2 regions of the Paracidovorax sp. MALMAid1276 genome follow, and region 2 is predicted to be linked to the other one. Evidence: riboswitches for the same ligand, from Rfam matches in the RefSeq annotation. Region 2 holds a riboswitch; the other holds the start of a gene.
What was found. Region 2 has a riboswitch for S-adenosylhomocysteine ahead of metH (methionine synthase). Riboswitches for the same ligand answer to the same signal wherever they lie in the genome.

Region 1 (3,405 bases), on a different contig from region 2:
TAGGAGTCGCTATGGGCGAACAGCTCGATCTGGGCGATGGTCTGGTTGGCGAACGAGTTGGACATCACGAAGCTGGGGTGGCCCGTGCCGCAACCCAGGTTCACCAGGCGGCCCTTGGCCAGCAGGATGATGCGTTTGCCGTCGGGGAAGATCACGTGGTCCACCTGGGGCTTGATCTCTTCCCACTGGCAGTTCTCTTCAAGCTTGGCGACCTGGATCTCGTTGTCAAAGTGGCCGATGTTGCAGACGATGGCCTGGTCCTTCATCGCCGCCATGTGCTCATAGGTGATCACGTCGCGGTTGCCCGTGGTGGTCACGAAGATGTCGGCCTTGTCGGCCGCCCATTCCATGGTCACGACCTTGAAACCTTCCATCGCGGCCTGCAGGGCGTTGATGGGGTCGATCTCGGTCACCCACACCTGGGCGCTCAGGGCGCGCAGGGCCTGGGCGCTGCCCTTGCCCACATCGCCATAGCCGGCCACCACGGCCACCTTGCCGGCGATCATCACGTCGGTGGCGCGCTTGATGCCGTCCACCAGCGATTCGCGGCAGCCATACAGGTTGTCGAACTTGCTCTTGGTGACCGAATCGTTCACGTTGATCGCGCGGAACATCAGCGTGCCCTTGGCCGACATTTCCTTCAGGCGGTGCACGCCGGTGGTCGTCTCTTCGGTCACGCCAAGGATCTGCGCGCTCTTGCGGCTGTACCAGGTGTCGTCTTCGGCCAGCTTGGCCTTGATGGCGGCAAACAGGATGCGCTCTTCCTCGCTGCCCGGGTTGGCCAGCACGGACGCGTCCTTCTCGGCCTTCTTGCCCAGGTGCATGAGCAGCGTGGCATCGCCGCCGTCGTCCAGGATCATGTTGGGGCCTTCGCCCTCCGATCCCTTGGGGCCGAAGTCGAAGATGCGGTGGGTGTAGTCCCAGTATTCGGCCAGGGTCTCGCCCTTGATGGCGAACACCGGCGTGCCGGTGGCGGCGATCGCGGCGGCGGCGTGGTCCTGCGTGGAGAAGATGTTGCACGAGGCCCAGCGCACGTCGGCGCCCAGGGCTTGCAGCGTCTCGATCAGCACGGCGGTCTGGATCGTCATGTGCAGGCTGCCGGTGATGCGGGCGCCCTTGAGCGACTGCTTGGCCGCGAATTCCTCGCGGATGGCCATCAGACCCGGCATTTCCGTTTCGGCGATCTTGATTTCCTTGCGGCCCCAATCGGCCAGGCCGATGTCGGCAATGATGCAGTCGGCGTTGACCGGGGCGTTGACGCGTGCGTTCATGGTGGTGTGCTCCAAAGCGTGTTTGAAAAACCACTGATCGGGGGAGTGACAAGGCTCACCACACGAGAAGTGGATGAGCGTCGTTGCGGGTTGATGACTCCGAGCCTCACGCCCCGCTGGTGCTGGGGGCGCTGCAACGCTCCTCGGAATGGCGAATTATAAAAGCAAGCGCCCCGCTGCCACAAAACATGCCCGCTTGCCCACGCGGCCACCGCCCACGGCCGGCGGGCCAGCCGCAGGCCTGCCGCGCATGTCACCTGCGCGGCTGCCCGCGTGCCCCACCCCGCTGACACTGCGCTCTTTGCCGGAACGCCAGAGCGCAAACCTCGCACTGCCCAGACGTTCGCAGCGCAGCCATCAAGGAGCAGCACAACATGGACCCCAAGGACAAGGTCGTCATCGTCACCGGAGGCGCGAGCGGCATCGGCCGCAGCATCGCACGGCGTTTTGCACAGGAGGGCGCGCGCGCCGTGGTCGTGGCCGACCTGCATCTCGAACCCGCCCTGGCCGTGGCGAACGAGATCGGTGGCCTGGCCGTGCGCTGCGATGTATCGAAGGAGGCCGACATCCAGGCCCTGGTGGCCACTACCCGCGAACGCTATGGCCGTGTGGACGCCTACATCTCCAACGCCGGCATCCTGGGACGCCCGGGCGGCATAGAACTCGAAGACCCGCTGTGGAATGCGATGTGGAACATCCACGGCATGGCCCACGTGTGGGCCGCCCGCGCCGTGGTGCCCGAGATGGTGGAACGTGGCGAGGGCTTCTTCCTCGTCACGGCCTCGGCCGCGGGGCTGCTGACCATCGTCGAATCCGCCCCCTACGCGGTCACCAAACACGCGGCCGTGGCCTTTGCCGAGTGGCTGCGCATTGCCTATGGGCGGCGCGGCCTGGGCGTGGCCTGCCTGTGCCCGCAGTCTGTGCAGACGGCCATGGTCACGGGCACCGGCGGTTCGGCCTCGCACGACGGCATCCTGCCGCCCGAGCAGGTGGCGGGCGACGTGCTGGCAGCCATGCAGGACGGCCGTTTCCTGGTTCTGCCCCACCCCGAGGTGGCGCAATACTTCCGCAACAAGGGCCAGGACTACGAGCGCTGGATCGGCGGCATGCAGAAGATGTACGCCCGCCACACGCAGGCACCCACCGACTGATACAAAGGTCCGGCGAATTCCAGAGCGGCCGCCCAGTAAAATCGCGCGCTTCGGCGCACTGCGCCCGTCGCGCCCGCTGCCGCCCACCAGGCCGCAGCGGGGCCCTAGCCCTCTTGGAATCCCCCGTGTCCCACGCCCCCGAAACCCGGCGCCGCCGTACCTTTGCCATCATTTCCCACCCCGACGCGGGCAAGACGACGCTGACGGAAAAACTGCTGCTGTTTTCGGGCGCGATCCAGATTGCGGGTGCGGTCAAAGGCCGCAAAGCCAGCCGCCACGCCACGTCCGACTGGATGGAAATTGAAAAGCAGCGCGGCATCTCGGTGGCCTCGTCCGTCATGCAGATGGCCTACCGCGACCACGTGGTCAACCTGCTCGACACCCCGGGCCACAAGGACTTCTCGGAAGACACCTACCGCGTGCTCACCGCCGTGGATTCGGCGCTGATGGTGATCGACGCCGCCAACGGTGTGGAAGCACAAACCCGCCGCCTGATCGAGGTCTGCCGCCAGCGCGACACGCCCATCATCACCTTCGTCAACAAGATGGACCGCGAGGTGCGCGACCCTTTGGACATCATGGACGAGGTGGAGCGAGAGCTGGGCATGCCCTGCTGTCCCATGACCTGGCCCGTGGGCCAGGGCAAGAGCTTCGGCGGCATCATCAACCTGCGCACCCAGGCCATGACGGTGTTCGAAGCCGGCAGCGAACGCCGCCCGCAGGATTTTGAATCCATCCCGCTGACCGACGTGGACACCCTGCGCGCCCGCTTCGGCGCAGAATTCGACGCCGCGCTCGAGAGCATGGAGCTGGCCACCGGCGCATCGCCCGCGTGGGACCACGAGGCCTTCCTCGCGGGCAAGCTCACGCCCGTGTTCTTCGGCTCCGGCGTGAACAACTTCGGGGTGATGGAAGTGCTGGACGCCCTGGTCGACATGGCCCCGCCCCCCGGCCCGCGCGTGAGCACGCTCGAAGTCAACCGG
Region 2 (3,405 bases):
ACTGGTGGCGGGCAAACACGAAGCGTGGGTCGGTCTGGCCCAGGTCGCGGCTGGCCACCACGATCTGGCGCGTGGTGGTCAGGTGCTCCTCGCGCAGGCGGGCGCTGCCCGGTGGCTCGCCGCGTGCCGTGGCGGCGGCGCGGGCGGCGACCAGCACCGGGTGCTGTGGCGCCATCACCGCCACCAGGGTTTCGGTGCCCACTTCCTGAAAGCCCTCGCGCCCGTCGATGCTGGGCCGCTCGAACACCAGCGCCAGCTGCGCGCGCCCGCTGTGCAGCAGCGCCAGCGCATCCACCTGCGGCGCGGCCAGCACCTCCACCTGCAGCAAGGGATAGTCCTGCGCCAGCGCGGCCAGGGGCCCCGTCCAGCGCGCAGCCAGCAGTTCGGGCGCAATCGCCAACGTAAGGCGCTCTTCCAGGCCCTGGGTCAGCGCCAGCGCCTGGGCGTTGAGCTGCTGCAGCTGCCCGGCCAGCAGTCGGGCCTGGGGCTCCAGCGCGCGGGCGGCGGCCGTGGGGCGCGGCTCGCGCCCGCTGCGGTCAAACAGCTGCACGTCCAGCTCCGCCTCCAGGTGGGCGATGGTCATGCTCACCGCCGAGGGCACGCGCGAGAGTGCACGCGCGGCCGCAGAGAACGAGCCGTGGTCCAGCACGGCCAAAAACACCTGGACGCTATCGGAATGGAAAGCCATGGCGGGCGCCGATCTATCAGAAAATCTGAAACAAGCTGACTTTAAGTGTCAGGCACACAAATATAAAGTCCGGGCCCATGGACTCCTCGAAACCTGTGCTGTTTGGACTGCAAGGCGCCCGGCGCCGCCTGATTTACGTCACCCTGTACGAACTGATTGCCATTGGCGCCGCCACGGTGGGCCTGGCGCTGCTCACCGGCCAGGGCGCGGGGCACTCCAGCGTGGTGGCGGTGGCGGCTTCGGCCGTCGCCATCGTGTGGAACATCGTCTTCAACTGGGCCTTCGAGCGCTGGGAAGCGCGCCAGCCCGTGCGCGGGCGCAGCGTGGCGCGCCGTGTGGCGCACGCCATCGGGTTCGAAGGCGGGCTGGTCTTCACGCTGGTGCCGCTGTTCGCCTGGTGGTTTGGCGTGAGCCTGTGGCACGCGTTTGTGATGGACCTGGGGCTGATCGTGTTTTTTCTGTGCTACACGTTTGTCTTCAACTGGGCGTTCGACCACCTGTTTGGGTTGCCGGCGTCGGCAATGGCGGCCTGAACCTCTCCCCTGTGCCCGTGGGCGGTATGCGCAGGCGTTGAACGCCCGGCAGGGCGTCAGGTGCGCTTGAGCCCGAGCACCTGCAGTTCGGCTTCGCTCAGGCGCGACAGGGCATCGGCGCGCAGCTTGTCCAGCTGCGTGCGGTGGCTGAAGTCCAGGTCGACGCCGCGCACGGCCTGGTTGCTGTCGCCGTCCAGCATGTAGGCCTCGCCGTTGGATTCGTTCTTGAGCAGCCACATGCGGCGCACGGTGCCGCGTTGGCCCCCATGCGTTTGTTGCGAGCAAAAGCCATCGGCGTCCGACCGGCGCGTGAACGCCGCCTTGAGAAACTCCTCGCCCAGCAAGGTCACCCACACGCCCCAGCCCTCCTGCAGGCTGGCCTCGAAGCGCTGGCCCGGCTGCTGGGTGGCCACGTAGTGGGCGGTATCGACAGGGTGTTTCATGGTGTGCAAAGTGGGGCGCAAGACGCAGGGCGATCTTACCGCCGGGCGCCTGGCGGGACGGGCCCAAGGGGCGTGATCGTTGCCCCGCTTGGCCTACGCCCTGGGCGCGCTGTGCCAAGAGGCGCGCACGGCCTCGGAGCGCGGTGGCGTGGCGGCTGCGCCACCACGTAAAATCCCGCCCTTGCCCAAGGAGCGTTGCAGCGGCCTCACCGCCATGGTGAAAAAAGCCGTCAGGCTTGGGCACTCCAAAAGCTATTCAAGCCCCACCGCAACGACGCTCACCTGTATGTCCGCTGCCCCTGCACAGGTGAGTCCTATGTCTTCCGCTGTAACCCTGCCCCCCATGAAGCTGTCCGGCCTGGAGCCCGTCTCCATTGGCGAGGGCACCTTGTTCGTCAACATCGGCGAGCGCACCAACGTCACCGGCTCCAAGGCGTTTGCGCGCATGATTTTGAACGGCCAGTACGAAGAGGCCCTGGCCGTGGCGCGCCAGCAGGTGGAGAACGGCGCGCAGGTCATCGACATCAACATGGACGAGGCCATGCTCGACAGCAAGGCGGCCATGGTGCGTTTTCTGCAGCTGATCGCGTCCGAGCCCGACATCGCGCGTGTGCCCATCATGGTCGACAGCTCCAAGTGGGACGTGATCGAGGCCGGGCTGCGCTGCATCCAGGGCAAGGGCATCGTCAACTCCATCAGCATGAAAGAGGGCGTGGAGAAGTTCAAGCAGGAGGCGCGGCTCGTCAAGCGCTACGGCGCCGCCGCCGTGGTGATGGCGTTCGACGAAGTGGGCCAGGCCGACACCTTCGCGCGCAAGATCGAGATCTGCGAACGTGCCTATCGCGTGCTGGTCGATGAGGTGGGCTTTCCGCCCGAAGACATCATCTTCGACCCCAACATCTTCGCCGTGGCCACCGGCATTGAAGAGCACAACAACTACGCGGTCGATTTCATCGAAGCCACGCGCTGGATCAAGCAGAACCTGCCGGGCGCCAAGGTGTCGGGCGGCGTGTCCAACGTGTCGTTCAGCTTCCGCGGCAACGACCCGGTGCGCGAGGCCATCCACACCGTGTTCCTGTACCACGCCATCCAGGCGGGCATGGACATGGGCATCGTCAACGCGGGCATGGTGGGCGTGTACGACGAGCTGGAGCCCGTGCTGCGCGAGCGCGTGGAAGACGTGGTACTCAACCGCCGCCCCGACGCGGGTGAGCGCCTGGTCGAGATCGCCGAGACCGCGAAGAGCGGCGCCAAGGACGAGAGCAAGAAGCTCGAATGGCGCGGCACGCCCGAGCACCCCAAGACCGTGGGTGAGCGCCTGTCCCACGCGCTGGTGCACGGCATCACCGACTTCATCGTCGAAGACACCGAAGAGGCCTACCGCGCCATTCTGGCCAAGGGCGGGCGCCCGCTGCATGTGATCGAAGGCCCGCTCATGGACGGCATGAATGTGGTGGGCGACCTGTTCGGCGCGGGCAAGATGTTTTTGCCTCAGGTGGTGAAAAGCGCGCGCGTGATGAAAAGCGCCGTGGCCCACCTCATTCCCTACATCGAGGAAGAAAAGCGCCAGGACGAGCTGGCCGGGCGCGATGTGCGCAGCAAGGGCAAGATCATCATCGCCACCGTGAAGGGCGATGTGCACGACATCGGCAAGAACATCGTCACCGTGGTCCTGCAGTGCAACAACTTCGAGGTGGTGAACATGGGCGTGATGGTGCCCTGCCACGAGATCCTGGCGCGC

Region 1: linked by a shared signal. The riboswitch ahead of ahcY (adenosylhomocysteinase) and the one ahead of metH (methionine synthase) in region 2 are both predicted to bind S-adenosylhomocysteine.

What each region holds. Positions count from the first base shown of each region.
Region 1 covers NZ_JBMIRS010000246.1:9,779-13,183, reverse strand. Annotated here, with positions in the region: gene ahcY (adenosylhomocysteinase) at 1-1,271, opposite strand, end outside; S-adenosyl-L-homocysteine riboswitch at 1,340-1,422, opposite strand; gene ACOQFS_RS20415 (SDR family oxidoreductase) at 1,646-2,422, shown strand; gene ACOQFS_RS20410 (peptide chain release factor 3) at 2,548-3,405, shown strand, end outside.
Region 2 covers NZ_JBMIRS010000105.1:19,328-22,732, forward strand. Annotated here, with positions in the region: gene ACOQFS_RS07230 (LysR family transcriptional regulator) at 1-688, opposite strand, end outside; gene ACOQFS_RS07235 (PACE efflux transporter) at 766-1,221, shown strand; gene ACOQFS_RS07240 (hypothetical protein) at 1,278-1,664, opposite strand; S-adenosyl-L-homocysteine riboswitch at 1,846-1,951, shown strand; gene metH (methionine synthase) at 1,951-3,405, shown strand, end outside.